DNA from 3 places in the Streptomyces sp. NH27 genome. Region 3 is predicted to be linked to each of the others. Evidence: predicted binding sites of a transcription regulator. Region 3 holds the regulator's gene; each other region holds the start of a gene.
The links. Region 3 encodes HrcA, which represses chaperone genes, less so after heat shock. Its sites were predicted from a motif close to TTNGCACTCNGNNNNNCNGAGTGCNAA; they were not measured.
Positions count from the first base shown of each region.

Region 1: a site for HrcA is predicted at 6,304-6,330, ahead of groL (chaperonin GroEL). Genes of this name have one in related genera too.
Region 2: a site for HrcA is predicted at 4,517-4,543, ahead of groES (co-chaperone GroES). Genes of this name have one in related genera too.

Region 1 covers NZ_JACEGK010000033.1:12,989-25,954, forward strand. The annotation lists gene AC13HU_RS05155 (TetR/AcrR family transcriptional regulator) at 1-436, shown strand, start outside; gene AC13HU_RS05160 (alpha,alpha-trehalose-phosphate synthase (UDP-forming)) at 599-2,023, opposite strand; gene AC13HU_RS05165 (glucosyl-3-phosphoglycerate synthase) at 2,294-3,259, opposite strand; SAM riboswitch class I at 3,444-3,575, shown strand; gene thrC (threonine synthase) at 3,594-4,916, shown strand; gene AC13HU_RS05175 (ubiquitin-like small modifier protein 1) at 4,913-5,188, shown strand; gene AC13HU_RS05180 (cold-shock protein) at 5,691-5,894, shown strand; gene groL (chaperonin GroEL) at 6,453-8,078, shown strand; gene AC13HU_RS05190 (glutathione peroxidase) at 8,169-8,663, opposite strand; gene murQ (N-acetylmuramic acid 6-phosphate etherase) at 8,751-9,680, opposite strand; gene AC13HU_RS05200 (MurR/RpiR family transcriptional regulator) at 9,823-10,791, opposite strand; gene AC13HU_RS05205 (hypothetical protein) at 10,958-11,302, shown strand; gene AC13HU_RS05210 (DUF4031 domain-containing protein) at 11,310-11,594, shown strand; partial or broken gene AC13HU_RS05215 (ABC transporter) at 12,154-12,966, opposite strand, start outside.
Region 2 covers NZ_JACEGK010000316.1:948-9,146, reverse strand. The annotation lists partial or broken gene AC13HU_RS23775 (GNAT family N-acetyltransferase) at 1-613, shown strand, start outside; partial or broken gene AC13HU_RS23770 (MOSC domain-containing protein) at 637-1,283, shown strand; gene AC13HU_RS23765 (SDR family NAD(P)-dependent oxidoreductase) at 1,330-2,106, shown strand; gene groL (chaperonin GroEL) at 2,303-3,925, opposite strand; gene groES (co-chaperone GroES) at 4,061-4,369, opposite strand; gene AC13HU_RS23750 (class I SAM-dependent methyltransferase) at 4,622-5,815, shown strand; gene AC13HU_RS23745 (hypothetical protein) at 5,805-6,065, opposite strand; gene tsaD (tRNA (adenosine(37)-N6)-threonylcarbamoyltransferase complex transferase subunit TsaD) at 6,062-7,201, opposite strand; gene rimI (ribosomal protein S18-alanine N-acetyltransferase) at 7,217-7,741, opposite strand; gene tsaB (tRNA (adenosine(37)-N6)-threonylcarbamoyltransferase complex dimerization subunit type 1 TsaB) at 7,789-8,199, opposite strand, start outside.
Region 3 covers NZ_JACEGK010000264.1:18-9,358, reverse strand. The annotation lists gene AC13HU_RS21405 (S53 family peptidase) at 1-1,726, shown strand, start outside; gene AC13HU_RS21400 (hypothetical protein) at 1,752-2,378, opposite strand; gene AC13HU_RS21395 (thiaminase II/PqqC family protein) at 2,611-3,288, shown strand; gene AC13HU_RS21390 (DUF4232 domain-containing protein) at 3,429-3,932, shown strand; gene AC13HU_RS21385 (16S rRNA (uracil(1498)-N(3))-methyltransferase) at 4,448-5,191, opposite strand; gene AC13HU_RS21380 (nitronate monooxygenase) at 5,188-6,252, opposite strand; gene dnaJ (molecular chaperone DnaJ) at 6,483-7,619, opposite strand; gene hrcA (heat-inducible transcriptional repressor HrcA) at 7,620-8,636, opposite strand; partial or broken gene AC13HU_RS21365 (MBL fold metallo-hydrolase) at 8,888-9,341, shown strand, end outside.

The DNA.
Region 1 (12,966 bases), on a different contig from region 3:
CCGGCACTTCCCCACGAAGGAAGCCCTGTTCGAGGCCGTCGTGCACGACCGGCTGCACCAGCTCATCCACCGTGCCCGCGAACTCGGCGACACGGAAGGCGACTTCGGCGGCGACCCCGGGGCCGCGCTGGCCGCCTTCCTCGACCACCTGCTGCGCGAGTCCGCGCCCAAGCAGGACCTCGTCGACGCGCTGGTCGGCTCCGGCGTCGACATCCAGGACGCGGTCATGGCCACCGCCGCCGTCCTCCGCGAAGAGATCGGCGGCCTGCTCACCCGTGCCCAGGCCGCCGGCACCGTCCGCGCCGACCTCACCGCCGCCGACCTGATGGCGCTGGTCTCCGCCTTCCTGCACGCCATGCGCCCGCGCTCGGCCACCCCGGCCGACCCGGCCCGGCTGCTGTCGGTGCTCCTCGACGGCCTGGCCCCGAAGCCCTGACGCCCGGTCCGTCCCGCCGTTCTGACGCCCTGCCGTCCGGACGTCCGGACGTCCCGGGCGTGGGCTACGAACCCGCGCCCGGGGAGCGGACCCGCGAGGGAGAGAGCGCCCTGGGTGGGGATCGCGTGGTCGTGGCCGCCCGACTACCCGATGGGTGCCCGACTACCCGCCGAGCGCGTGGAGTTGGTCGAGGAACCACTGGCGCGGCGGGAGCGCGGTGGCCGCCGCGGCCAGGCGCTTGGTGCGGTCGGCGCGGTCGGCCTCGGGGAGGGTGAGGGCGAGGTTGAGGGCGACCGCGGTCGCGCGGATGTCGTAGGGGTTGACGGTGAACGCGTCGTCGCCCAACTCCTCGAAGGCGCCCGCCTCGCGGGACAGCACCAGCGCGACCCCCTGGTCGGAGACGACCGGGACCTCCTTGGCGACGAGGTTCATACCGTCGCGGATCGGGTTGACGAGGGCCACGTCGGCGAGGCGGTAGGCCGCGAGCGAGCGGGCGAAGTCGTCGTCGACCTTGAGGATGACCGGCGTCCAACTGGCGGTGCCGAACTCGTCGTTGATCGCGGTGGCCACCCGGGAGACCTCCGCGGTGTACTCCCGGTAGATCGCCAGGTCCTGCCGCGACGGGTAGGCGAAGGCGACGTGCACCACGCGCTCGCGCCAACCGGGGTGCTCGGTGAGGAGTTGCCGGTAGGCGTGCAGGCCGCGCACGATGTTCTTCGACAGCTCGGTGCGGTCCACCCGGACGATCAGCCGCCGGCCCGGCCCGGCCTCGGCCCGCAGCGCCGCCATCCGCTCGCCGACGTCGGGCCGCTGCGACCGCTCGCGCAGGAACTCCCGGTCGGCGCCCAGTCCGTGCACGCCCAGCCGGGTCGTCCGGCCCCGGTACGTGACCGCGTCGCCGTCGGCGGACACCTCGGCGCCGAGCACGTCGGCGCAGCACGCGGCGAACGCGGCGGCCCAGCGACGGGTGAGGAACGCGGCCCGGTCGGCGCCGAGGATGCCTTCGAGCAGTTGCGTGGCCACGTCGTCGGGCAGCAGGCGGAAGTAGTCCGGCGGAGCCCACGGCGTGTGCGAGAAGTGGCCGATCCGCAGGTCGGGGCGGCGCTCGCGGAGCAGCGCGGGCACCAGCGCGAGGTGATAGTCCTGCACGAGGACGGCGGCGCCCTCGGCGGCCTCCCGGGCGAGCGCGTCGGCGAACGCTTCGTTGTACGCCGCGTAGGCGGCCCACTGGCCGCGGAACTCCTCGTCGAAGACCGGCTCGAACGGGGTCTGGTACAGCAGGTGGTGCACGAACCACAGCACCGAGTTCGCGATGTCGTTGTACGCCGCCTGGAACACCTCCGGCGGCACCGCGATCATCCGCACCCCGGGCTCCGCGACCCCGCGCCGCACCGCCTCCCGGTCGCCCTCCGACAGCGCCGCGCACACCCATACCGCGCCCGCGTCCGGGCCGATCGCGCTCAGCCCCGAGACGACGCCGCCACCACCTCGACGGCTCCCCAGGGCGCCGTCGGGTTCCACGGTGTACGACACAGGGCCGCGATTCGACGCGACCAGAATCCGGGCACCCTGCGAAGATCCCTCCATGCCGCGAGCCTAGCCATTTGCTGCGCAGCTCAAACGTGTATTCGGCGCCCTTCGCCCGTTGCGATGCCCCACGGCTTCCCCCGGGGAGGGTGCCCTCCGGGCAGCGGCGCCCACCAGGGCGCCTGGCAGGTGCCCCCGTCCGCCCAGTACTGGCCGGTGGTCCGGATACTCGCCGCGGGGGGCTGGGCCTGCGGGCCCGGCGCGCCACCGCTCTGGTTGCTCGCGCAGTTCCCCGCGCCCCTTCGGGGCACCCTCTTCCGTAACGCCCTGTTACGCCGCGTAGCGGGCGAGGTATTCCGGGACGGCGCCCATGGGGGGCCGTTCCTCCGTGTCGACCGGGTGGGTGCTGGGCACGAAGGAGGTGCCGGTGCGGCCGAACTGCGTGAGTCGGGGCCGTACGAGGTGTCCCCGGGCGAGCCGGACCTGCGCGGTCCGGTAGATCGCCGCGGCCATGCGCCCGAGTGCCTGGCCGTCCTGGTGCCGGTGGTGCCGCACCCCGACATCGACCTGCCCGAGAGCATCCAGGCCGACCAGGCCCAACGCGTCTATGAGCATGCCGAGTTCGACGCCGTAGCCGACCGGGAAGGGGAGCCGTTCGAGCAGCGAGCGGCGGGCCGCGTACTCTCCACCGAGCGGCTGGACGAAGCCGGCCAGCTGCGGCCAGTGCAGGTTGAGCAGGGGGCGGGCGACGAGTTCGGTGACGCGGCCGCCGCCCGCGGGCAGCACGGCGCCGTCGGTCTCCAGCGGGCGGTCGTACATCGCCTTGACCAGCTGCACGGTGGGTTCGGTGAGCAGCGGCCCGACGATCCCGGAGACGAAGCGGGTGTCGAACTCGCGCAGGTCCGCGTCGACGAAGCAGACGATCTCGCCGCTGGTCACCAGGAGCGACCGCCACAGCACCTCGCCCTTGCCGGGCACGGGGGGCAGCCGCGGCAGGATCAGGTCCCGGGCGACCACGCGGGCGCCGGCCCGGGCGGCGACCTCGGCCGTACGGTCGGTGGAGCCGGAGTCGACGACGACCACCTCGTCCACCAGCGGCACCGCTGCGGACATCAGGTCCCGGCGGATCGCGGCCACGATGGCGCCGACGGTCGCCTCCTCGTCCAGTGCCGGCAGCACCACGCTGATCGTGCCCTGGGCGCCGGCCGCGCGCTTGGCGGCGAGCAGCAGGTCAAGCGGCCGGTCGGCGGCCGACCACGACCGGCTGTGCAGCCAGTGCTCCACCTCGTCGAGCACGTGAGTCCTCTCCCTCGCGCCGGCCCGATGCCCGGCATGTGATCCATCTCGCGGTGCGGACGACTATCTCAACCGCCACCCGTGTCGGTTACAGTCTTGAACAACGCGTGACGCCACCGCATGCCGGGGGCAGGACGCGGGACAAACGCGACGGGTGCGGTCCGCACCGGCCCGGTCGCCATACCGCTCATCCAGAGGGGCAGAGGGAACGGCCCGTAGAAGCCCCGGCAACCCTCCCGCCGACCGCGAGGTCAAGCACGGTGGGGAAGGTGCCAATTCCGTCTCGTGACGCGCCCGCGTGCGAGGAAGATGAGGAGAAAGGGCCTCGCCTGTCATGGCTGCGCAAACCGTCGCAAGTACCACCGACTCCACCCCCGGCACCCAGGGTGCCCAGGACGCCGGAGCACCCGCACCGTTCGGACCGGCCGCGGCGCTGTCCTGCCGGGAGTGCGGCACCCGCTACCCGCTGAGCCCGGTCTTCGCCTGCCTGGAGTGTTTCGGGCCGCTCGAAGTCGCCTACGACCTGCCGACCGGCGACCCCGAGGCGCTGCGCGCGCGGATCGAGGCCGGGCCGACGAACATCTGGCGCTACGCCCCGCTGCTGCCGGTGCCCGCCGACGTCGCCACCAAGCCCAACCTCAACCCCGGCTGGACCAAGCTCGTCAAGGCCGACAACCTCGCCCGCGAACTGGGCGTCACCGGCGGCCTGTACGTCAAGGACGACTCCGGCAACCCCACCCACTCCTTCAAGGACCGGGTGGTCGCGATCGCGCTGGAGGCCGCCCGCACCTTCGGGCTCACCACGCTCTCCTGCTCCTCCACCGGCAACCTGGCCGGCGCGGTCGGCGCCGCAGCCGCCCGGGCGGGCTTCCGCTCCTGCGTGTTCATCCCGCACGACCTGGAGGCCGGCAAGGTCGTGATGGCCGCGGTCTACGGTGGCCAACTGGTCGGCATCGAGGGCTCGTACGACGACGTGAACCGCTTCTGCTCCGAGCTGATCGGCGACCCGATCGGCGAGGGCTGGGGCTTCGTCAACGTCAACCTGCGGCCGTACTACGGCGAGGGCTCCAAGACGCTCGCCTACGAGATCGCCGAGCAACTCGGCTGGCGGCTGCCGGACAACCTGGTCATCCCGATCGCGTCCGGCTCCCAGCTCACCAAGATCGACAAGGGCCTCAAGGAGCTGATCGCGCTCGGCCTGGTCGAGGACAAGCCCTACAAGATCTACGGTGCCCAGGCCGAGGGGTGCTCCCCGGTGGCGGCGGCCTTCAAGGCCGGGCACGACGTCGTACGGCCGGTGAAGCCGGACACCATCGCGAAGTCGCTGGCGATCGGCAACCCGGCGGACGGCCCGTACGTCCTGGACATCGCCCGGCGCACCGGTGGGGCCGTGGAGGACGTGAACGACGAGCAGATCGTGGACGCGATCAAGCTGCTCGCGCGGACCGAGGGCATCTTCGCGGAGACCGCGGGCGGTGTGACCGTCGGCGTGCTGAAGAAGCTGATCGAGTCCGGGCAACTGGACCCGGCCGCCGAGACCGTCGTGCTCAACACCGGCGACGGACTGAAGACCCTGGACGCGGTGGCGCCGACCACCGGACCGACCGCGACCATCCGCCCGACCCTTGCCGCATTCCGAGAGGCTGGCCTCGCATGAGTGCTTCCGTACGTATCCCCACCATTCTCCGCACCTACACCGGCGGCCAGGCCGAGGTGCCCGCCGAGGGTTCGACCCTCGCCGAGGTGATCGACTCGCTCGAGCGCGACCACAAGGGCATTTCGGCGCGCGTGCTCGATGACGCCGGAAAGCTGCGGCGCTTTGTGAACGTGTATGTCAACGACGACGACGTGCGGTTTTCCCAAGGGCTCGAGACGGCCGTGCCGGATGGCGCGAGTGTCTCGATCATTCCCGCGGTCGCCGGCGGCTGAACCTCGCGGACGAACTTCGTCTCGGCGGCTGAACCGGCCGCCGTCCGGCGGGAGTTGAGCCGGCTGGTGCGGGTTCTGGCGGTTTGCGCCCCGTTCACCCCTTCGGGTGGACGGGGCATCCGTGTCACGGGGCGGTAGTTGAAGAGTTGTACAGTTGCCGGGGGCAATCTCGTAGCGCGGACACCTGACCGAGCCGGCTGCGGTGATTTATCGCCAAATTCATGAGCGAATTCTCCGCTTCGCCCTTTATGTCCGGCCCGGGTTGCCCTGGCTTATCGTTTTTTCTCGGGTTATTTCCGATGGGTCGCGCCCAGAATTCTCGTCCGATTGACCTGTTGCAGACGGCATCCGTGCAGATACATTCAGCCGCGGTCGACGCGTTCCGGCGCACGCCCCCCAGGGCCCCCACCTGTTGGTGGTAAGGGGTCAACGGGCGGGTGAGGTCTGACCCGGGCCCGCGAAGTGCGGGGCCGCGATAGGGCCGGCAATAGGGGAGTTAGGAATGGCTCAGGGCACCGTCAAGTGGTTCAACGCGGAGAAGGGCTACGGCTTCATCGCGGTCGACGGTGGTGCGGATGTCTTCGTCCACTACAGCGCGATTCAAATGGACGGGTACCGCACCCTCGAAGAAGGCCAGCGGGTCGAGTTCGAGATCTCGCAGGGTCAGAAGGGGCCGCAGGCGGACATGGTCCGTCTCGCCGGCTGACTTCACGGCGCGTTCGGCCATCGACGCGACCTTTCACACGGAGGAGCCGCATCCCCCCGGGGTGCGGCTCCCCCTTTTGTCCGCCCCGGGCGCCCTCGCGGACTGCGGTCGCGCCCCAGGGGTGACGGGGCGCCCTTGCGGAAGCAGGCGCATCTCAGGGGCGCGAGGAACTGCGCGAGCAACCACTCACCGGCCGGTGGTCCGGCAACTCGCCGCGGTGGCCGGGCCGGCGGGCACGGCGCGCCACGAAGCAGCCGAACGCGCAGGTCCGCGCGGGTGCGGCCGACGCCGCAAGGGCACCCCTGCCCACGGGGAGTGGGTGCCGCCGCCCGCGGCGGCACCCTGCGCGCGGCTCAACCCCCGGAGGGAACCGCTTGCACTCGTAGGGGGAGAGTGCTAATCATTGGCGTTAGCACTCTCCGTGTGAGAGTGACAGCAGGGCCGGGTCGGTGAGGGTCGTGCGGGTGCCGGGAAGGAACCGGTGGCCGGCGGGTCGTCCGTCGCGGGCACCACACGGTCCCGAGCGCAAACAACCCAGTCCGCGGAGGACACTTCACCATGGCCAAGATCATCGCGTTCGACGAGGAGGCACGGCGCGGCCTTGAGCGCGGGATGAACCAGCTCGCCGACGCCGTCAAGGTCACCCTGGGCCCCAAGGGCCGGAACGTGGTCCTCGAAAAGAAGTGGGGCGCCCCCACGATCACCAACGATGGTGTCTCCATCGCCAAGGAGATCGAGCTCGAGGACCCGTACGAGAAGATCGGCGCCGAGCTGGTCAAGGAAGTCGCGAAGAAGACCGACGACGTGGCCGGTGACGGCACGACGACCGCGACCGTCCTGGCCCAGGCTCTGGTCAAGGAGGGCCTGCGCAACGTAGCCGCGGGCGCCAACCCGATGGCCCTCAAGCGCGGCATCGAGAAGGCCGTCGAGGCCGTCTCCGCCGCGCTGCTGGAGCAGGCGAAGGACGTGGAGACGAAGGAGCAGATCGCCTCCACCGCCTCCATCTCCGCCGCCGACACCCAGATCGGCGAGCTGATCGCCGAGGCCATGGACAAGGTCGGCAAGGAAGGCGTCATCACCGTCGAGGAGTCGCAGACCTTCGGGCTCGAGCTTGAGCTCACCGAGGGCATGCGCTTCGACAAGGGCTTCATCTCCGCCTACTTCGCCACCGACCTGGAGCGGATGGAGGCGTCGCTGGACGACCCCTACATCCTGATCGTCAACTCCAAGATCTCCGCGGTGAAGGACCTGCTTCCGCTGCTGGAGAAGGTCATGCAGTCCGGCAAGCCGCTGCTGATCATCGCCGAGGACGTCGAGGGCGAGGCGCTCTCCACCCTGGTGGTCAACAAGATCCGTGGCACCTTCAAGTCCGTTGCCGTCAAGGCCCCGGGCTTCGGTGACCGCCGCAAGGCCATGCTCGGCGACATCGCCATCCTCACCGGTGGCACCGTCATCTCCGAGGAGGTCGGCCTCAAGCTGGAGAACGCGGGTCTCGACCTGCTCGGCCGTGCCCGCAAGGTCGTCATCACCAAGGACGAGACCACCATCGTCGACGGTGCCGGCGACACCGAGCAGGTGGCCGGCCGGGTCAACCAGATCCGCGCCGAGATCGAGAACAGCGACTCGGACTACGACCGCGAGAAGCTCCAGGAGCGTCTGGCGAAGCTGGCCGGCGGCGTGGCCGTCATCAAGGCCGGTGCCGCCACCGAGGTCGAGCTCAAGGAGCGCAAGCACCGCATCGAGGACGCGGTGCGCAACGCCAAGGCCGCCGTCGAGGAGGGCATCGTCGCCGGTGGGGGCGTGGCCCTGCTCCAGGCGTCCGCCGTCTTCGAGAAGCTGGAGCTGGAGGGTGACGAGGCGACCGGCGCTGCCGCCGTCAAGATCGCCCTCGAGGCCCCGCTGAAGCAGATCGCGGTCAACGCCGGCCTCGAAGGCGGTGTCGTGGTGGAGAAGGTGCGCAACCTCACCCCCGGCCACGGTCTCAACGCGGCCACCGGCGAGTACGTCGACCTCGTCGCCGAGGGCATCATCGACCCGGCGAAGGTGACGCGCTCCGCGCTGCAGAACGCGGCCTCCATCGCCGCGCTCTTCCTCACCACCGAGGCGGTCATCGCCGACAAGCCCGAGAAGGCGGCCCCCGCGGGCGCCCCGGGTGGCATGCCCGGCGGTGACATGGACTTCTGATCCACCCGGATCAGCGTCCAGCACGCCACGACGGCGCCCCCTCCCTGCCCGGGAGGGGGCGCCGTCGCATGTCCGTGAACCCGTCCCGGGTCAGCCCTGGAGTACGGACTCGACCGCGGCGCGCAGTCCGGGGTCCTGCGGGGTGATGCCCGGGCGGAAGCGGGCGACGACCCGGCCGGTCGGGTCGACGAGGAACTTCTCGAAGTTCCACTGGATGTCGCCGGCCTCGCCCTCCGCGTCCGCCTGGCCGGTCAGCGTGCTGTAGACGGGGTGCCGGTCCGGGCCGTTGACCTCGACCTTGTCCGTCATGGGGAAGGTCACTCCGTAGGTCGTGGAGCAGAACTCCGCGATCTCCTCGGTCGAACCGGGCTCCTGCCCCCCGAACTGATTGCAGGGGAAGCCGAGGACGGTGAAGCCCCGCCCCGACAACTCCTTGTGCAGTTCTTCCAACGCGGCGTACTGCGGGGTCAGCCCGCACTTGCTGGCGACGTTCACCACGAGTGCGGCTTTTCCGTCGGTCAGCCGGCCGAACGTCGTCTTCTCGCCTGCCAGCGTGGTCAGGCCCAGCTCATTCAGATTGCTCATCCCCCCATCATGCTCCACCCGCCCCGGGGGGAAGCGACCCACTGGGGTGGTGGTCCCTGAACCGGCAGAACACACCACCCCGGAGGGTCAGTGGGCCGCCTCGAGCGCTTGACGGAGGTGGCCGTTGGAGGCGGCGAGCAGGCGGGTTGCGGTGGCGGCGTCCACCTTGGCCAGCAGAGCCAGAATCGCCGGCTTGACCTCGCCGTCGGTCGCGCTGAGCGCCTCCTCGATCGCGGCGTCGGCCGCACCCGTGGCGAGCGCGACGATACGGCGCGAGCGCGCCCGCAGCTTCTCGTTGGACGCGCGCACGTCGACCATCAGGCTGCCGTAGGTCTTGCCGAGCCTGATCATCGTGATCGTCGAGAGCATGTTGAGCACGAGCTTCTGGGCGGTGCCGGCCTTCAACCGGGTGGAACCGACCACGAGTTCGGGTCCGACCACGACCTCGATGCCGTGTTCGGCCGCCGCGGCGAGCGGCGACCCGGCGTTGCAGGACAGCCCGACGGTCAGCGCGCCGGTCCGGCGGGCGAACTCGACGGCGCCGAGGGCGTACGGCGTGCGCCCGGACGCGGAGATCCCGACCACGCTGTCGGCTTCACCGAGCCCCAGCGCGGCCAGGTCCGCCGCCGCGAGTTCCTTGCTGTCCTCGGCGCCCTCGATCGAGGTCACCATGGCCTCCGGGCCGCCCGCGATCAGGCCGACCACCTCGCGTCCCGGCGTGGTGTTGAAGGTCGGCGGGCACTCGCTCGCGTCGAGTACGCCGAGCCGCCCGGCGGTGCCCGCACCGGCGTAGACCAACCGGCCGCCGCGGTCCATGCGTTCGGCGATCCCGTCGATGGCGGCCGCGATCCGCGGCAGCTGCTCGGCGACGGCGGCCGGCACGGTGATGTCCTCGCCGTTCATGATCCGCGCGATCTCCAGTGTGGACAGCCGGTCGATCTCGGCGAGTTCGGGTCGGAACGCCTCCGTGGTGAGCGTCTCCAACTCCCGGCGCAACTCGGTGTACTGATCGGTCATCTGCGGCTCGTTCATCCTTCTCGGGTGGCTGGCGCGATGCGGGGGGATGGGTGAAGCGCGGCGGGCACGGCGCCAAGGGGTGCGGATGGGATCGATCGGGTCGCCGCCGGCCGGCGGGCCGACGGCGTGCGGGGTGCCGCCGTCAGCTGGGGCGCGGTGCGCGGTGGGTGTGCCGGTGGGCCAGGGCTTCGTAGGAGGCGGACAGCGCGGGCGCGGCCTCGTCGTAGGTGCGCTGTGCGACGCCTATGAACAGGCAGTCCACCACGAGGAGTTGGCTGGTGCGGCTGGACATCGCGGCCGGCCGCAGCTCGCTCTCCCGCGAACAGGAGGTGGTGAGCACCACGTCGGCGTACTGCGTGACCGGGCCGTCGGCGCGGCCGCTGATCGCGATGGTGGTGGCGCCGCGGTCGAAGGCGACCCGCAGCGGTTCGATGACGTCCTGCGTGGTGCCGGAGTGCGTGATCGCCAACGCCACGTCCCCGGGCCGTAGTTGCACGGCGTTGGTGACCGCCAGGTGCGGGTCGATGTGGGCGTGCGCGATCAGCCCGATCCGCAGCAGCTTCTGTGCCAGGTCCTGGCCGACCAGTCCCGACGCGGCGATTCCGTACACGTCGATCCGCCGGGCCACCGCCAACGCGGCCACGGCGGCCTCCAGTTGGACGATGTCGAGCTGGGAGGCGGTGTCGGCGAGGGTCTGCTGCTCCTCCAGCGCGAGCTTGGTGACCACGTCGCCGAGCGGGTCGTCGACGGCGATGTCGGCGGTGACGACGGGTGCGGCGCCGGTGGCCTGGTGCGCGGCCAGTGCGGCCAGCGCGAGCCGCAGGTCGCGGTAGCCGGGGTAGCCGAGCAGGCGCGCGGTGCGGACGACGGTCGCCTCGCTCGTCCCGGTGCGGACCGCCAGCGCGGTGACGGTGAGGTGTGAGCAGCCGGCGGGGTCGCTCGCGACGGCTTCGGCGACCCGCTGCATGGAGCGGGTCATCGAGGGCGCGAGGGTGCGGACCTTGGCGGCGAGGGCCCCCGGGTCGGGGGCCGTGACTGGTGCGGGCGCGCCGGGTACGCCCCGGAGGGCGCGGACGCTCGGGGAGAAAGTTTCCTTCACGCTATAGGTCACCCTCTGAAAGGTATTTTCACCCCTGCTGCCGCGTCAACCCCGCATCGCCGGGTGTCCGCGAGGAGCGTGGTAGCGGGCGCGCGAACCGCCGTCGCCGGGCGCACCGCGCCCGCGGTCCCCCGGTGGCCATGGCAGGGTCGCGCGCGGCCGGCTGCACAATGGACGGATGGAAGCCGCCCTCCACGACGCCCGCGCGCGCGTCCTCGCCGACATGAAGGCCCGCGATGTCGCCGACGCCGAGATCGTCTCGCTGCTGGAGGACGCGCTGAGCAAGCGCCGGTGGTGGTTGGAGCAGTGGCCGCAGGGCGCCGAGTTCGTGGCGGGCCTGCTCGCGCAGGACGTACAGGACGCGCTGCTGGAGACGCACGGCCGGTGGCCGCTGTGCCCGCTGTGCGAGGACCCGCACGCCCTGGCGGTGGAGCCGGAGCTGGGCGCGGACCCGCACTGGGTGTGCGAGGCCCGGGGCGAGGCGGTCGCCGCGGTCGGCGCGCTGGGTGCGCTGGGCGGGTGAGGCGCGGATGACCGTCTACATCGACCCGCCGACCTGGCCGGGCCACGGCCGGGTCTGGTCACACCTGGTGAGCGACCGTTCCTACGCCGAACTGCACGCGGTCGCACGGCGGTTGGGCGCGCCGCAGCGCGCGTTCGAGCGGGACCACTACGACATCCCGTCGGCCAGGTACCCCGAGGCGGTGCGGCTGGGGGCGGTCGAGGTCGGCAGCAAGGAACTGGTACGGCGGCTGACGGAGGCGGGCCTGCGCCGCAGGAAGCCGCCGCCGGACAGAGCCGCGCCCGTCGGCTGAACCGGGGGCGGGCCGAGCGGGCGCCGCGGGTGAGGCGGAGCGCGTGCCGGCCGCCGGTCGTACGGCGTACGGCGCTACCGCTGGGCCCTCGCCGCACCTGCTGCCCGCCAGGTTCCGGCCGACGCGGGCCACCACGGCTGAGCCGCCAGGCGAAATGGGGTCGCCATGTGTCAGCGAGCGGCGGCGGTTGTGGTAAACCGATCCCTATTCGGCTCGTGAATTCCACCTGAACGGCCCGTCAGCCGCCGCGGCGGTGAACTCGACGGCCTCGCCGCCATCCTGGAGTCGCACTTCACGTTCGAGGAGAAGCGCGTCGCCGCCCCACTCGACGAGCTTCCGGGAACCGGGTGGACCGCGGCAGAGCTGCTCGGCGTCCCGTTGCCGTACACGCGTTGACGGTCAGTCCGCAACCATTTTAGGCTCGTATGATCCTCAAATTATCTTGACAATTTGAGGGGATCGATGCGAAATTCGCATCCCGGTGATCCGGGGGTGCGGTGGCGCCCGCGGGTCGGCGTGGTGGGAGACGCGGAGGGGGCTCCTCCCACCGCGCAGCCGGTCACGCGCCCGTACGGGTCCTCAGCCGCCTGGCGAGGTAGGGCGCCGTCCGGCTGCCCGCCGCTTCGGCCACCTCGGCCGGCGGCCCGGCCGCCACCACCCGCCCGCCGTCGTCACCCGCACCGGGGCCCAGGTCCAGCACCCAGTCCGCGTCGGCCACCACGCCCATGTCGTGCTCGACCACCACCACCGAGTTGCCGGCCTCGACCAGCCCGTGCAACTGACGCATCAGCAGGTCGGTGTCGGCCGGATGCAGGCCGGTCGTCGGCTCGTCCAGGAGATAGAGGGTGTGGCCCCGCCGAGCCCGCTGCAACTCGGTGGCGAGCTTGATGCGTTGGGCCTCCCCGCCGGACAACTCCGTTGCCGGCTGGCCGAGTCGGAGATAGCCGAGGCCGACGTCGCGCAGCGTGCGCAGGCTGCGCTCGGCCGCGGGCACGTCGGCGAAGAACCCGGCCGCGGTGTCGACCGACATGTCCAGCACCTGCGCGATGTTCCGGCCCCGGTAGGTGATCTCCAGGGTCCGCGGGTTGTAGCGGGCGCCGTGGCAGGTCGGGCAGGGCGCGTACGTGCCGGGCAGAAAGAGCAGTTCGACGGCGACGAACCCCTCGCCCTGGCAGGTCTCGCAGCGGCCCGATGCCACGTTGAACGAGAACCGCCCCGGGGCGTCGCCGCGCGCCCGCGCCTCGTCGGTGGCCGCGAAGACCCGCCGTACCGCGTCGAACAGGCCGGTGTACGTCGCCAGGTTCGATCGCGGGGTACGGCCGATGGGCCGCTGGTCCACGCGGACGAGACGGTCCACGACGTCGATGCCCTC
Region 2 (8,199 bases), on a different contig from region 3:
CCGGGCGATCGCCGCGCAGCAAGCGTGGCTGGGCTCTCCCGAGGGCAAGGGCCGCGAGTTCGAGTGGAAGCTGTACTCGTACGACCACCCCGTAGACCTCCCCGAGCGCCTCGTCGCCGCGGGGTTCGTCGCCGAGCCGCCGGAGACCCTGATGGTCGCGGAGATCGCGGCGCTGCCGGTGGACACCCCCGCGCCGGACGGAATCCGGCTGGAGCCGGTGACGGACGCGGCAGGCGTGGACCTGATCGCGGATGTGCACGAGCGGGCGTTCGGCACGGTCTCCGCCCGCCTGCGGGAGCGGCTGCTGACCGAGGTGGGCGGCCCCGACGTGGAGATGACCGTGGCGATGGCGGGCGAACGGGCGGTGTGCGCCGCTCGGATGGAGTTCCACCCGGGCACGGAGTTCGCCAGCCTGTGGGGCGGCGGCACCGTCGAGGAGTGGCGCGGCCGCGGCATCTACCGCGCGCTGGTCGCGCACCGCGCCCGTATCGCCGCCGCGCGCGGCTGCCGCTACCTCCAGGTGGACGCCTCGGACCAGAGCCGGCCGATCCTGGAGCGACTGGGCTTCAGCGCGCTGGCCGTCACCACGCCGTACATCCTCACGGCGGACTGACGAAGGGACAGCGGGCGATGGGCATGAAGGTACTGACCGTCAACGTCGGTCGGCCGCGGCCGAATCCGTGGAAGCGGCTGCCCGCGACCGGCATCGACAAGCGGCCGGTCACCGGCCCGGTGGCCGTGGCGGCGCCGGGTCCGAAGGGGACCGGAGCGGTCGGCCTGGCGGGCGACCGGGTGTACGACGTGAAGCACCACGGCGGCGACGACCAGGCCGTGTACGCCTACGCCCGGGAGGATCTGGACCACTGGCAACAGGAGTTGGGCCGGGAGTTGCCCAACGGCTCCTTCGGGGAGAACCTGACCACGGCCGGGATCGACGTCAACGCGGCGCTGATCGGGAGCGTTGGCGGATCGGCTCGGCGCTGCTCGAGGTGTCCTGCCCGCGCATTCCGTGTGCGACCTTCGCCGGGTGGCTGGAGGAGGGCGGGTGGACGCGGTGGTTCGTGCAGGCCGCGCTGCCGGGGCCGTATCTGCGGGTGATCGAGCCGGGTGAGGTGGGCGCGGGCGACGCGGTGGACGTGGTGGACCGGCCGGCGCACGAAGTGACGGTCGCGGTGTCGTTCCGCGCGGTGACCACCGAGCCCGAACTGCTGCCGCTGCTGGTCGACCTGGCCGCCTTCCCGGCCGCGGAGCGGGCGGCGATCCGGCGGCGACTGGCCCGCTGACCGCCGCAGGGCGCCAGGCGCGGCCCGGCCCTTCTAGGCTGGCGGTATGACGACTTCTCTGGTGACCGGGGCGACCGCAGGGCTCGGCGCGGCCTTCGTCCGCCGGCTCGCCGCCGACGATCACAGCCTGGTGCTGGTCGCCCGCAACGCCGACCGGCTCGCCCGGTTCGCGGCGGACCTGCGCGAGCGGCACGGCGTCGAGGTGGAGGTGCTGGCCGCCGACCTCGCGACGGACGCCGGGATCGAGGCGGTCGAGGCGCGGCTGCGCGACTCCGCCCGGCCGGTGGACGTGCTGGTGAACAACGCCGGGTTCGGCAACGGCGGCGCCTTCCTCGACGTGCCCGTCGAGGACGAGGTACGGATGATCAAGGTGCACTGCGAGGCGGTGCTGCGGCTGACCGCGGCCGCGGTGGAGGGAATGCGGGAGCGGCGGCGGGGCTTCGTGGTGAACGTCGCCTCGGTCGCGGCCTACATGCCGCGCGGCACGTACAGCGCGAGCAAGGCGTGGGTGGTGCGGTTCACCGAGGGGCTGTCGCACGAACTGCGCGGCTCGGGCGTGCGCTTCCTCGCCCTGTGCCCGGGTTTCGTGCGGACCGAGTTCCACGCGCGGGCCGGCATGGACGCCTCCCGGCTGCCGTCGTGGGCCTGGCTCGACGCGGACGCGGTCGTCGCCGCCGCGCTGCGCGACCTGGCCAGGGGCCGCACGGTCAGCGTGCCGTCGGCCCGCTACAAGGTGGCGGTCTCACTCGCCCGCCACGTCCCCCCGGCCCTCTTCGGCGCCGCCTCCACCCGGACCGGCCGCCGCTACGACCCGAAGGGCTGAGCCCGCCAAGGGCCGCGCCGGGCCGACGAGTTGCGCCCGGCGCGGCGGTGAGCGACCGCGGGACCGGAAACGGCCGGAACCACGACCGCGGGACCGGCCGGGAGAACCGACCCGCGGGAACGACCGGGGCCCGCCACTCCGTGAACGGGGTGGCGGGCCCTCGGGGCCGCAAGGGGCCGCAGACGCGGGGAGTGCGTCAGTGGCTGTGGCCGTGACCGCCGGCAGCGGCCTCCGGCTCCTCTTCCTTCTTCTCGACGACCAGGGTCTCGGTCGTGAGCAGCAGGGACGCGATGGACGCCGCGTTCTCCAGGGCGGAGCGGGTGACCTTCACCGGGTCGATGACGCCGGCCTTGACCAGGTCGCCGTACTCGCCGGTGGCCGCGTTGAAGCCGTGGCCCTTGCCGAGCTCGGCGACCTTGGAGGTGATGACGTAGCCCTCCAGGCCGGCGTTCTCGGCGATCCAGCGCAGCGGCTCGACCGCGGCGCGGCGCACGACCGCGACACCGGTGGCCTCGTCGCCGGACTTGCCCAGGTTGTCGCCGAGTACCTTGACCGCGTGCACGAGCGCGGAGCCACCGCCGGAGACGATGCCCTCCTCGACGGCCGCGCGGGTCGCGGAGATCGCGTCCTCCAGGCGGTGCTTCTTCTCCTTGAGCTCGACCTCGGTGGCCGCGCCGACCTTGATCACGCAGACGCCGCCGGCCAGCTTCGCGAGGCGCTCCTGGAGCTTCTCGCGGTCCCAGTCGGAGTCGGTGGTGTTGATCTCGGCCTTGATCTGGCCGACCCGGCCCTCGATCTCGGCCTTGTCGCCGGCACCATCGACGATGGTGGTCTCGTCCTTGGTGACGGTGACCCGGCGGGCGGAGCCCAGCAGGTCCAGACCGGCCTGCTCGAGCTTGAGGCCGACCTCCTCGGCGATGACGGTGGCGCCGGTCAGCGTGGCGATGTCGCCCAGCATGGCCTTGCGACGGTCACCGAACCCGGGGGCCTTCACCGCGACCGCGTTGAAGGTGCCGCGGATCTTGTTGACCACGAGGGTGGACAGCGCCTCGCCCTCGACGTCCTCGGCGATGATCAGCAGCGGCTTGGAGGAGTTGGCCTGGATGACCTTCTCCAGCAGCGGCAGCAGGTCCTGGATCGAACCGATCTTGCCCTGGTGGATGAGGATGTACGGGTCGTCGAGGACGGCCTCCATCCGCTCCTGGTCGGTGACGAAGTACGGCGACAGGTAGCCCTTGTCGAAGGCCATGCCCTCGGTGAAGTCCAGCTCCAGGCCGAAGGTGTTGGACTCCTCGACGGTGATGACACCGTCCTTGCCGACCTTGTCCATCGCCTCGGCGATCAGGTCGCCGACCTGCTTGTCCTGCGCGGACAGCGCGGCGACGGCGGCGATGTCCTCCTTGCCCTCGATCGCGCGGGCGGAGGAGAGCAGCTCGTCGGAGACCGCCTTGACGGCCGCGTCGATGCCCTTCTTCAGCGAGGCGGGCGACGCCCCGGCGGCGACGTTGCGCAGGCCCTCGCGGACCAGCGCCTGCGCCAGCACGGTCGCGGTGGTGGTGCCGTCACCCGCGATGTCGTTGGTCTTGGTCGCCACCTCCTTGACGAGCTGGGCGCCCAGGTTCTCGTAGGGGTCCTCGAGCTCCACCTCACGGGCGATGGTCACGCCGTCGTTGGTGATGGTCGGGGCGCCGAACTTCTTGTCGATGACGACATTGCGGCCCTTGGGGCCGATGGTCACCTTCACGGTGTCGGCGAGCTTGTTGACGCCACGCTCAAGGGCGCGACGGGCGTCCTCGTCGAACTTCAGGGTCTTGGCCATGCCTGCGAACTACCTCGTCTACTCGTATGTCGTCGTCAGTCAGTGAGGACGGTCAACGAAACCGCCCCGGCCCCGGCCGGAAGAGGGCGCGGAGAATCCGGGGCGGGATCACGGCTGGTGGTGAAGCCGGGAAAATTACTTCTCGATGATCGCGAGAACGTCGCGGGCCGAGAGGACGAGGTACTCCTCGCCGTTGTACTTCACCTCGGTGCCGCCGTACTTGCTGTAGAGCACGACGTCGCCGACGGCGACGTCGAGCGGCAGCCGGTTGCCGTCCTCGAAGCGGCCCGGGCCCACGGCCAGGACGACGCCCTCCTGGGGCTTCTCCTTGGCGGTGTCCGGAATGACCAGGCCCGAGGCCGTGGTCTGCTCGGCGTCGAGCGGCTGGACCACGATGCGGTCCTCAAGCGGCTTGATGGCAACCTTGGTGCTGGCGGTCGTCACGATCCGACCTCCCCCTTCAAAGGGCTCACGGGAGTGTCTGTCTGGGTCGGCGACCTGGTAGGCCCGTCGTCGCGGGTGCCGGACCTGCCCGTCGCTGAGTTCTGGCACTCAGCGGTGCCGAGTGCCAGAACCGAGACTAGGACGCACTTAGCACTCGGTCAAGCGGAGTGCCAGCGGTGCCCCACATACGGGTGCACCCGCGGCCCGGCCCCTGCCCCGCGCACCACGGGGCGTCCTTGGGACAATGGGCAGGTGAACCCCGAGGACTTCGACGCCCTGCGCACGCCCGAAGGGCAGCACCTGCTCGCACAGTTGCGCGACCATGACCCCGCCGACGAACTGGCCGCGGCCACCCGCTTGCGGCGGGCCCACCCGCAGGAGCTGGTGTCCGCGGCCCTCGGGCAGAGCCGGTTGCGGCAGCGGGCGGCGGCGAAGTTCGCGGCCGAGGACGCCGCGCGGATGTACTTCACGCCCAACGGCGTCGAGCAGGCGACCCGCGCGTCGGTCGCCACGCACCGGGCGGAGCGGTTCCGCGCGCTGGGCGTACGGCGGCTGGCCGACCTGTGCGGCGGCATCGGCGGCGACGCGGTCGCGCTGGCCCGCGCGGGCATCGAGGTGCTGGCGGTGGACCGCGACCCGCTCACCTGCGCGGTGGCCCGGGCGAACGCCGACGCACTGGGCCTGGCCGACCGGATCGAAGTGCGCTGCGCGGACGTCGCGGAGGTGGACACGGCCGGGTACGACGCGGTGTTCGTGGACCCGGCGCGCCGCTCGGGCCGGGGCCGCACGTTCGACCCGGAGGCGTACTCCCCGCCGCTGTCCTGGGCGTTGGCGGCGGCGCGCACCGTCCCGTACGCGGCGGTGAAGGTGGCGCCGGGCATCCCGCACGAGGCGGTGCCCCCGGACGCGGAGGCGGAGTGGGTCTCGGACCGGGGCGAGGTGAAGGAGGCGGCGCTGTGGTTCGGCACCGGGCCCGGCACCGTACGCGCCACGCTGCTGCCGGGCGGGGCGGACCTCGCCGCGGGCGGCCTGCCGCCGGACCCGCACGTGCGGCCGGTGGGTCGGTACCTGTACGAGCCGGACGGCGCGGTGATCCGCGCGCACCTGGTCGCTTTGGTGGCGGACGAGGTGGACGGCGGGCTGATCGACCCGACCATCGCGTACGTGACCGGCGACGCGCCGCACCCGACGCCGTACGCGGCGGCGTACGAGATCCGGGACGCGCTGCCGTTCAACCTCAAACGGCTCAAGGCGCTGCTGCGGGAGCGCGGGGTGGGGCGGTTGACGGTGAAGAAGCGCGGATTCGCCATGGAACCGGAGGAGTTGAGGCGGCGGGTGCGACCGCAGGGGCCGCACGAGGCCACGGTGTTCCTGACCAGGATGGCGGGGGCGCCGGCGATGCTGGTCGGGGCGCCGGCTGCGTGGGACGGCCGGATCAGGGCCTGACCGCGACCGACACGAACCGCCAGCGGTGCACCTGACGGCGGACCAGTTCCGCCGGCGGGTCCGGCAGTTCGGGAAGTTCGGCGCCGTAGGGGGCGTCCCACCAGGTGATGACGAGCACCCGGTCGCCGGGGGCGGTGAGGTACTCCGCCCGCTGGGGCGCGCCGGACAGCTCCTGCCGCCTTGCCCAGTCGAGGAGTTCGGCGCCCCGGTCGTCGGCCGCGGCCGCCTCCCACATCAGCGTGACGGTCATCCGTAGAGGTTGTCCTTGCTCAACTCGTGTACGTGGTCGTGGTCGTGGGTGCGTGCGTGGCCGTGGGTGTGGGGGTGCTCCTCATCGTGGGTGTGGCCGGGCACCGAGACCTCGGTGACCGGCAGCGAGGAGTCGGCGGGCAGGTCGAGGGTGGAGGCCGCGCGGCCGCGCGCGACCATCTCCGCGCCGAGCGCGGCGACCATGGCGCCGTTGTCCGTGCACAGCCCGGGGCGCGGCACCCGCAGCAGGATGCCCGCGTCCTCGCACCGTTGCTGGGCGAGCACGCGCAGCCGGGAGTTGGCGGCCACTCCCCCGCCGATCATCAGATGGTCGACGCCGTTGTCCTTGCAGGCGCGTACGGCCTTGCGGGTCAGCACGTCGACCACGGCCTCCTGAAAGGACGCCGCCACATCGGCGACCGGCACGTCCTGGCCGTCCCGGCGGCGGGCCTCGACCCAGCGGGCGACGGCGGTCTTCAGACCGGAGAAGGAGAAGTCGTAGATCGGGTCGCGGCCGCCGGTCAGGCCGCGGGGGAAGGCGATCGCCCTCGGGTCGCCGTCGCGGGCGTAGCGGTCGATCACCGGGCCGCCGGGGAAGCCGAGGCCGAGCACCCGGGCGACCTTGTCGAACGCCTCGCCGGCCGCGTCGTCGATGGTCGCGCCGAGCGGGCGGACGTCGCTGGTGATGTCGGGGGCGAGCAGCAGCGAGGAGTGGCCGCCGGAGACCAGCAGGGCCATCGTCGGCTCGGGCAGCGCGCCGTGTTCGAGCTGGTCGACGCAGATGTGCGAGGCGAGGTGGTTCACCCCGTAGAGCGGCTTGCCGAGCGCGTAGGCGTACGCCTTGGCGGCCGAGACACCGACCAGCAGCGCGCCCGCCAGCCCGGGCCCTGCGGTGACCGCGATGCCGTCGAGGTCGCGGGCGCCGACCCCGGCGTCCTTGAGGGCGCGCTGGATGGTGGGGACCATCGCCTCCAGGTGCGCGCGGCTGGCGACTTCGGGCACCACCCCGCCGTAGCGGGCGTGCTCGTCGACGCTGGAGGCGACGGCGTCGGCGAGCAGGGTGTGGCCGCGGACGATCCCGACGCCGGTCTCGTCGCAGGAGGTCTCGATACCCAGGACCAGGGGTTCGTCAGCCATCAGTTCCTCAGATCCTCAGATTTCCTCAACGAAGTTCGGCCGCGCGGCCGCGAAGGTCTGCGCGGGGTCGGCCAGCCGCATCACGAGCGCGTCCACGTTGCCGGGCTGGTAGTAGCCCCGGCGCACGCCGATGGGCTCGAAGCCGAAGCGCTGGTAGAGCCGCTGGGCACGGGCGTTGTCCACCCGCACCTCCAGCAGCACCTCATGGCACTCGGCGGCGGTCGCGGCCCGCAGCAGCTCGGTGAGCAGGCGGGCGCCGAGACCGGTGCCCCACTGGTCGCGGGCGGTGGCGATGGTCTGCACGTCGCCGGTGCCGGCGATCGCCGCGAACCCGGCGTAGCCGACGATCCGCGGCGCGGCGGCCGGGGCGTCACCGGCGGGCGCGGCCGGTCCGGCCGCCTCGGCGACGACGTAGGTGCGGCTGGCGGACGGGTGCCGGGCGTCGGCGAGTTCGGACCAGAACATGCCGCGCGACCACGCGTCCTCGGGAAAGAGTTCGTGTTCGAGGGCGAGCACCGCGTCCAGGTCCCACCAGCGCATGGCCCGGAGGGTGGCGCCGCCCACAGGGGCGACGCCGGTTCGCTCGGTCACTTCGGCAGTACCGCCTTGTAGCCGGCCGGCACCTGGGCGTCGGGACGGCGCAGGTACAGCGGCCGGGCGGGCGGGAACGTCCCGCCCGCGGCCAGCCGGCGGGCGGCGAGCGCGGCGAGCGCACCGGCCGACTGGTGCGCGGGGTCGGGGCGGTGGTCGGTGAAGACGTCGGGGTAGAGCGCGGCGCCGGCGCCGACCGCGGGCAGCCCCGCGACCTCGGCGGCGATGTCGGCCGGGCGGTCCACGGCGGGCTCGCCCACCCGGTGCAGCGGACCGTCGTACCGCGCCCAGTAGACCTCTTTGCGGCGCGCGTCGGTGGCCACCGTGAACGGCCCGTCCAGGCCGGCCTCGCCGGCCGCCCAGGCCAGCCCGTCCAGCGTGCACACGCCGTGCACGGGAACGTCGAG
Region 3 (9,341 bases):
CGACCCGGCCTCGGCGCGGTACGGCCAGTACCTCACCCCGGCGGAGGTGCAGGCCCGGTACGGCGCCACGCCCGGCCAGCAGGCGGCCGTCCGCGACTGGCTGACCGGCGCCGGCTTCCGGGTGACGGCCGCGGACGCGCACCAGTTCACCGTGCAGGGCAGCCCGAAGGCCGTCAACGCCGCGTTCAGCACGACCCTGCACCGGTACCGCAAGGGCGGCCACGTCTACACCGCGCCGGTCACGGCCGCCTCGGTGCCGGCGGACGTGGCCGACGCGGTACTGACGGTGACCGGCCTGGAGGACACCCCGCACCTGGCGACGCCCAAGGCCGCACCCGCCGCCGCGCCGGGCGACCAACTCCCCTCGCCCAGCTCGGCGTTCGTCAACGCACCACCGTTCTCGGCCAGTTGGGGCGACCACCCGGCGGCCGGTGTGCCGCAGGCGTACGGCGCCGTCCCGCCGTACGCCGTACGGGGCTACACCGGACGGCAGTTGCGGGGAGCGTACGGCGTGACCGGCTCGGGGCTGTCGGGCCGCGGCGTGACCGTGGCGGTGGTGGACGCCTACCACTCCCCGACGCTGGCCGCGGACGCCGGAACGTACGCCGAGCGCAACGGTGACGCGCCGTACGGCGCAGACCAGTTGACCAGCGTGGACGCCCCGGCCTGGACCGACACCGCCGCGTGCGGCGCGGCCGGCTGGTACGGCGAGCAGTCGCTCGACGTGGAGGCCGTGCACGCGATGGCGCAGGACGCCCATATCAAGTACGTCGGCGCGGCATCCTGCGACGACCCCGACCTGCTGGCGGCCCTGAACACCGTCGTGGACCGCCACCTCGCGGACATCGTCAGCGACTCGTGGGGCGAGCCGGAGGGCGCCGCGGACCCGGCGATGGACCCGGCCTACGACCAGGCGTTCACCACCGGCGCGCTGGAGGGCATCGGCTTCTACTTCTCCAGCGGCGACGACGGCGACGACAAGGCGTCGACCGGCACCAAGCAGAGCGAGACGCCCGCGTCGCGGCCGTGGGTGACCGCGGTCGGCGGGACGTCGCTGGCGGTGGGCGCGGACGACGGCTACCGCTGGGAGACCGGCTGGGGCACCGACAGCTCGCGGCTGGACGCCAACGGGACCGCGTGGGCGTCGCCGCTGCCGGGTACCTTCGGCGACGGCGCGGGTGGCGGCGCGAGTTCGCGGGCGGTCCAGCCCTGGTACCAGCGCGGCGTGGTGCCGGCCGCCCTCGCACAGCCGGGCGGCGGGCGCGCGATGCGGACCGTCCCCGACATCGCCGCGGTCGCCGATCCCACCACCGGGTTCCTCGTCGGCCAGACCCAGACCTGGCCGAACGGCACCGTGAAGTACGGCGAGTTCAGGATCGGCGGCACCAGCCTGGCCGCGCCGGTGATCGCCGGCATCCAGGCGCTCGCCCAGCAGGCGCAGGGCTTCCCGATCGGCTTCGCCAATCCCCGCCTGTACGACCGGCAGCACGCCGCCGACTTCCACGACGTCACCGACCACCCGCTCGGCGCGAACAGCCAGTTGGCGGCCGTACGGGTCGACTACCGCAACAGCGTGGACGATTCGGCGGGCACCTCCACCACGCTGGAGTCCCTCGGCCATGACTCCTCCCTGACCGCGGTCCCCGGCTACGACGAGGTGACGGGGATCGGCTCCCCCGCCGCGGCCTACCTGCGCTCCTTCCAACTCCCGCCCGCCAAGCGGTAGTACGGCCCCCACGGGTGGGAACGGGCTAGCGGCAGGGGCCGGAGGTCACCTTCGTACGGACGGTGTACATCGGCTCCTGCTTCGCGGCGCGCGTCCCGTGCGAGGTGGCGCCTGTCGCGGGTACGGCCGACACGAAGACCAGGCACGCCTGGTGTTCGGTGGTCACGAGTTTGCCGTAGCTCTCCCACTGCATGCCGGTGATGACGTAGCTGTCCACCGCGCCCGGCGGCGGCCGGTGGGGATCCGCGACAAGTTCCAGGAATTCGAACTGCTCCGAGTCGGTCGCATCCTCCACCGCGATGGCGAACGCGCCCTCGTCGGGTGTCGTCACGATCGGCTTGTCCGCCCGCACCGGGCGCGCCTCGAAGTCGGTGGCAAGACTGCGGGTGCGGCTCAGCAGCGCGCCGTCCGTCCAGTGCGGCCCCGCGTCGCTCTGGTCCACCTCGTACCAATGCCAGTTGAGCAACGCCAATATGACGTACAGCAGGATGCGCACCACGGCGAGCGTGGCTGTCTTGTCGGCCTCGGAATATTCCGCGGTGTCGGCATGCCGCATCCGCCGGATACTGCGGTAGACGGCGAAGTAGCCTTCGGCCGCCACGACCGCGCCCATCGCGCACTCACCGGTCACGAGCCTGACGAATGGGGTCATCCCTCCCCCTCCTTCGACGCCCTTCAAAACCTCCCGCCCATCCGACACCGGTCTGCGTGAACGCGCCTGCCCGGTACGACTATCGAGACCGGTCGGTGACAATCCGTCGGGCGGAGGAGACGATTCCGTCACACCACGACCCCGGGGCGGGCGTGGTATCGGGTCAACGCGCGCCGATACGGGTAGATTTCAGGCGGCCACCCGGCTTTCACGGGGATTTCCGGAGGTTTGCGTGCAACCGCTCGACGAACGGTACGGCGAGGCACGAGAGTTGTGTGTCCGCACGCAGCGCGAACTGGCGGATGCCGCCGCGCGCAACGCGTTCGTGGACCAGGTGGAGGCCCGCACCGCACCGCGGGAGCGGCTGGTCCGCCTGGTGGCGGAGGAGTCGCTCATCGTGCGCAGCGACCGGCGCAGCTTCGCCCTGGCGGCGTCGCGGTTCGGCGGCGACGACGCCGCGGCCGAACTGTTCCTCGGTCTGGCCCAGGGCGAGACACGGGCGTTGGAGCTGCTGGCGCGGCTGGGGTCGGCACTCGCCCCGGCAGGCCCACCCGCGCGGCCGGCCGGCTGGCGGCCCTCGCCCGCCGCGCAGGGGTATCCGCACTACCTGGGCTGGCTGGTCACGTCGGGGACGCGCAGCGAACTGGCGCTGGCCCTGCTGGTCAACTTCGGCTTCTGGGGCGGCTACTGCGCACGCCTGGCGGACGCCGTACCGCCGCGTTACGACCTGACGGCCCATGACGTGGAGTTCTTCGCGTTCTTCTCGGCACTGCCGCCCGGGTTCGAGGAGCAGGCGACCCGGCTGCTCCAGGCGGGCCTGGACGCGGGAGAGGATCCCTCGGCGGCGATGGAGGCGGCGCGGCTGATGCAGGCGTACGAGGCCGCGTTCTGGCAGTCGTTGGCCGGGTGAGGTCAAACCCCCACGTACCGGTGACGCGACTGTGGCGCTACCGGGACAATTTTCGCGCCCCTGTCGGGCAACAATCGAGTTGACCATGGTTCCGCCGGGGAGAGCGCGGGGCCGCTGAGCAAGTCGAGGAGCACGAGTTGATGCGTACCAACCGGAAGATTGCCGTCACCCTCGCCGTCGCCGCACTGGCGGCCGCCGCCGGTGCGGGAGTCGCGCAGGCTTCGCCGACCAAGGGCACGAGCCCCGCCCCCTCCGCCTGCCGTCCGGCCAACCACCTCGCGAAGATCACCCAGACGGACAGCACCGCCGGGCACCGCCACTACCGCGTCACCCTGACCGCGCCGCGCGGCTACGAGTCGTGCAAGCTGGCCGGCTCGCCCACCGACGTGCACTTCACCAACCACGACAAGAGCGTCAAGCTCACCGCGAAGCGCTACGGCAGCCAGCGGACCGCCGTGACCTTCGGCCCGGGCCACCCGGTGCACTTCGACATCCAGGTGCGCAACAACGCCCACGGCGTCGCCGCGAACGAGGTGTCGTTCACGCTCCAGGCCCCCGGCGGCGAGATCCCCGGCGCCTCCTTCGCCGACGGCAAGCTCACGGTCGCCAAGGGCACCCTGATCGGCCCGGTCCAGCGCGGCTGACCTGCTCCCGGCCCCCGCTGGGCGCCCTCCTGCCCAGCGGGTAGTCGCCAGGCGACACCACACCGGCTCACGGTGTGGACGACGCCGACCCGCACGCCCTCCACGCGGGCCCGCACGTACTCCGTGCCGGCCCGCGTTCTGCGTTGCGCGTTGTGTGTTGTGTGTTGTGTGTTCTGCGCAGTGTGTTGCGCGTTGCGCGTTCAACCGCCCGCAGAACCCCGCCCGTCGGCGGCCCCCGCCAACCGGCCCTGCACGGCGACACCAACTCCTCCGGCCACCGGCCGGTGACCTTCCCCACCTCGCTCGCCCAGGTCCCCGCGCACACCACCGCGCAGTGGCCGGGCACCGGCGGGCAAGTGCAGCACTCCGAGGGCGTCGATATCCACACCTGCAACGGAACTACCGCCCAGGTCTGGCAACGCAGTCCGACGCGCCCAGCCGGCGCGAGGAACCGCGCGCGCAACCCACCACCGGCAGGTGGTCCCGTGACCGGCAGCAACCAGGCACCCCGGGGGTCAGGCCCAGCGGCCCGTGAGGGCCATCAGCAAGGACACCGCCGCCACCCCTGCCGTCGAGGTGCGCAGCACCGTCGGGCCCAGCCGGTACGCCGCCGCGCCCGCTTCCGCGAAGAGCGCCAACTCCTCGGGGGAGACGCCACCTTCAGGTCCGACCACCAGCACCACGGAACCGGCGGTGGGCAGTTCGGCGCCGGCCAGCGCGGCCGAGCCCTCCTCGTGCAGCACCGCGGCGAAGTCCGCCTCGGCGAGCAGCGCGCAGAGTTGACGGGTCGTCACCTGCTCGGCCACCGAAGGAAACCGCAGCCGCCGGGCCTGCTTGGCGGCCTCCCGCGCGGTGGAGCGCCACTTCGCCAGGGACTTCGCGCCGCGCTCGCCGCGCCACTGCGTCACGCAGCGGGCCGCCGCCCAGGGCACCAGCGCGTCCACCCCGGCCTCGGTCATCGTCTCCACGGCGAGTTCGCCGCGGTCGCCCTTGGGCAGCGCCTGGACGACGGTGATCGACACGGCCGGGGCCGGCTCGGCACGCGACTCGCGTACCTCGACGTCGAGGACGTCCTTGCCGGCGACCGCGCCGACCACACCGCTCGCCCCGCGCCCGGCGCCGTCGGTCAGCACGATCTCCTCGCCGACCTGGAGCCGCCGCACGGACACCGCGTGCCGCCCCTCGGCGCCGTCGAGCCGTACCGTCGCCGGGGCGCCGTCGAGCGCGTCGGGGCCGACCAGGAACACCGGGGCGGTCATGCGCGGGCCTCCTGAGCTGCGTGCAGTTCGGCGACGAGGGTCTCCACCAGCGCGCCCGCCGACAGCTCCCGGGCCAGCCGGTGGCCCTGCCCGGCCCACAGCGCCATCGCCTGCGGATCGCCGAGGTCGGCCGCGGCCCGGCGAACCGGCTGGGTCAGGTGGTGCAATTGCGGGTAGCCGGCCGGGGCGTAGCGGCCGTGCTCGCGGACGAAACGGTTGAGCAGGCCGCGCGCCGGGCGGCCGGTGAAGGCGCGGGTCAACTCGGTATGGGCGTACACCGGATCGGTGACCGCCCGTTTGTGCAGCGGGGACGCGCCGGACTCCGGGCAGACCAGGAACGCGGTGCCGAGCGCGGCCGCGGCGGCGCCCGCGGCGAGCACGGCGGCGATCTGCTCGCCGCGCATCAGCCCGCCGGCGGCGATCATCGGCAGTTGCACCGCCTCGCGGACCTGCGTGATCAGCGACAGCAGCCCGAAGCCGGTGCCGTCGAGCTGGGGGTCGTCGCGGTGGGTGCCCTGGTGGCCGCCGGCCTCGACGCCCTGCACGCACACCGCGGCCGCCCCGGCCCACTGCGCGGCCAGCGCCTCCGCGGGCGTGGTGACGGTGACGACGGTGTACGTGCCGGCCTTCGCGAACGCTTCCAGCACGGCCCGGTCGGGGCAGCCGAAGGTGAAGCTCACCATCGGCACCGGGTCCTCCAGCAGGATCGCCACCTTGGCGTCGTAGGCGTCGTCGGAACCCGCCTCCGGGTCGCCGAGCGCTGTGCCGTACCAGGCGGCCTCGCCGGCGAGTTGCTCGGCGTAGACCTCGACCGCGGACGGATCGACGGTGCCGGGCTGCGGCATGAACAGGTTCACCCCGAACGGCTGCGAACTGGTGTCCCGCAGTTGCCGGATCTCCTGGTACATCGCGTCGGACGTCTTGTACCCGGCGGCAAGGAAGCCGAGGCCGCCGGCGCCCGACACGGCGGCCGCCAGCCGCGGATTGGACGCGCCACCGGCCATCGGGGCCTGAACGATCGGGTAAGCCGAATAGGAGGAGAGATCGGTCAACGCGGGCATGTGGTCATCGTGTCACGTAGGGTGCCGCGCCAGATGCCGAGGGGTGGCCGGGGCGGGAGACCGCCGGCGGCGGGCCGCCTGCGAACGGCGTCCCGCCGCCCGTACAACACGCCGCCCGTGCAGCGCCCGTACGGCAGCGGCAGGCGGCGGGCCACCGCCGTACGACAGCAGCAGGGCGGCCGGTACGGCAGCCCGCCCGCCGAACGCGTGCACCCGCCCGTGCAGGCGTCCTACCGCCCGTTGAAGGCGTCCTTCAACCGGGAGAACAGCCCTTGCTGGCCGGGCGCGAACTGCCCGGTGGGCCGCTCCTCGCCGCGCAGCTTCGCCAGCCGCCGCACCAGGTCCTCCTGGTCGGCGTCGAGCTTGTGCGGGGTGACCACCTCGACGTGCACGATGAGGTCGCCGCGCCCGCCGCCGCGCAGGTGGGTGATGCCGCGCTGGTGCAACGGGATCGACTGGCCGGACTGGGTGCCGGGCCGCACGTCGACGTCCTCCAGGCCGTCCAGCGTCTCCAGCGGGCACTTCGTGCCGAGCGCGGCCGCGGTCATCGGGATGGTGACGGTGCAGTGCAGGTCGTCGCCACGCCGCTGGAAGACCGCGTGCGGCAGCTCGCGGATCTCCACGTACAGGTCGCCGGCCGGGCCGCCGCCGGGGCCGACCTCGCCCTCGCCGGCGAGCTGGATACGGGTGCCGTTGTCGACGCCGGCCGGGATCTTCACCGTCAGGGTCCGCCGGGAACGCACCCGGCCGTCGCCCGCGCACTCAGGGCACGGGGTGGGCACCACGGTGCCGAAGCCCTGGCACTGCGGGCACGGCCGCGAGGTCATGACCTGGCCGAGGAAGGAGCGGGTGACCTGGGAGACCTCGCCGCGGCCGCGGCACATGTCGCAGGTCTGCGCGGAGGTGCCGGGCGCGGCACCCTCCCCGTTGCAGGTGCCGCAGGTGACCGCGGTGTCCACCTGGATGTCCTTGGTGGTGCCGAACGCGGCTTCGTCCAGCTCGATCTCCAGCCGGATCATCGCGTCCTGGCCGCGCCGGGTGCGCGAACGCGGGCCGCGCTGCGAGGACTGCCCGAAGAAGGCGTCCATGATGTCGCTGAAGTTGCCGAAACCCGCGCCGAAGCCGCCCGCGCCGCCGCCCCCGCCCGCGGCGGACAGCGGGTCGCCGCCGAGGTCGTAGACCTGCTTCTTCTGCGGATCGGAGAGGACCTCGTAGGCCGCGTTGATCTCCTTGAACCGCTCCTGCGTCTTCGGGTCCGGATTGACGTCCGGGTGCAGCTCGCGGGCGAGGCGGCGGAAAGCCTTCTTGATCTCGTCCGGGCCCGCGTCGCGGCGTACGCCGAGTACGGCGTAATAGTCCGTGGCCACCTACGACTCCGCCAGGATCTGTCCGACGTAACGTGCCACTGCGCGTACCGCTCCCATCGTTCCGGGGTAGTCCATGCGGGTCGGTCCGACCACGCCTAGCTTGGCGACTGCCTCGTCGCCCGAACCGTAGCCGACCGCCACCACGGAGGTGGAATTGAGGCCCTCGTGAAAATTCTCATGCCCGATCCGGACCGTCATGGTGCCGTCGGCGGTCTCCCCGAGGAGTTTGAGGAGAACCATCTGCTCCTCGAGCGCTTCGAGCACCGGCCGGATCGTGAGCGGGAAGTCGTGGTGGAACCGGGTCAGGTTGGCCGCACCGCCCAGCATGATCCGCTCCTCCTTCTCCTCGACGAGGGTTTCGAGGAGGGTGACGAGCACCGCGGCGACCGACGGGCGGTCGTCGGGGTCGAAGCTGTCCGCCAGGTCCTGCACCAGCGGCGGCACATCGGGGAAACGGCGGCCGGTGACACGGCTGTTGAGCCGGGCGCGCAGGTCCGCGAGGACCGTCTCGCCGACCGGCCCCGGACAGTCGATGATCCGCTGCTCGACCCGGCCGGTGTCGGTGATCAGCACCAGCATCACCCGGGCCGGCGCGAGCGAGAGCAACTCCACATGGCGCACCGACGAGCGGGTCAGCGACGGGTACTGCACGACGGCGACCTGCCGGGTGAGCTGCGCGAGCAGCCGCACGGTGCGGGCCACCACGTCGTCGAGATCGACGGCGCCTTCGAGGAAGTTCTGGATGGCGCGGCGCTCGGCACCCGACAGCGGCTTGACGCCGGCGAGCCTGTCCACGAAGAGCCGGTAGCCCTTGTCGGTGGGGATACGGCCGGCGCTGGTGTGGGGCTGCGCGATGTAGCCCTCGTCCTCCAGCACCGCCATGTCGTTGCGCACGGTGGCCGGGGACACCCCCAGCGAGTGGCGCTCGGTGAGCGCCTTCGACCCGACCGGTTCCTCGGTGCCGACGTAGTCCTGAACGATGGCACGCAGCACTTCGAGCCTGCGTTCGCTCAGCATCGCGCACCTCCAACCCGGCGTCCCGGCCCTACAGCCTGGCACTCCTTCGTTTCGAGTGCCAGCGCTCCCGCAGTCAGTGTACGGCGCGGCAGCAAGGGCTCGGCAAGAGCGGCAGCGATCCGGTCTCGCGCGGCGGGCGGTACGGGCGATACGCGCGGTACGTACGCTGCCACGCCGGTGCCACGCGCGCGGCCGGGGCGGCTCCGGGGGTGCGGCGCGCGGCGCGGCCGGCATGGCGATAGCGTCGAGTGGTGAGCGATGAGGACAGTGCCGCAGCCGGCACGGCACCGGACGCCGGCGGGTCGGTGTGGGAGCACCTCGCCCCGGGAGTCGCCAGGCGGCGGCTGCCGCACCTCAACGTGACCATCGGGTTGGTGGTCGGCGCGGACGGGGTGCTGATGGTCGACACCGGGTCCACGCTGCGCGAGGGGGCGGAACTGCGCGCCCAGGCCGAGGCGCTGACCGGCCGCCCCGTCACCCATGTCGTGCTCACCCACGGGCACTTCGACCATGTCTTCGGCACCGCGGCCTTCCCCGACGCCGAGGTGTACGGGCATCACGCGCTCGACGGCTACCTGCGCCGCGACGGCGACGCCCTGCGTGCGGACGCGGTCGCGCACGGCACCGACCCCGCGGAGGCGGCCGACGCGGCCGCCGCACTGCGCCGCCCGACCCACCCGGTCGTCGACCGGCTCGCCCTCGACC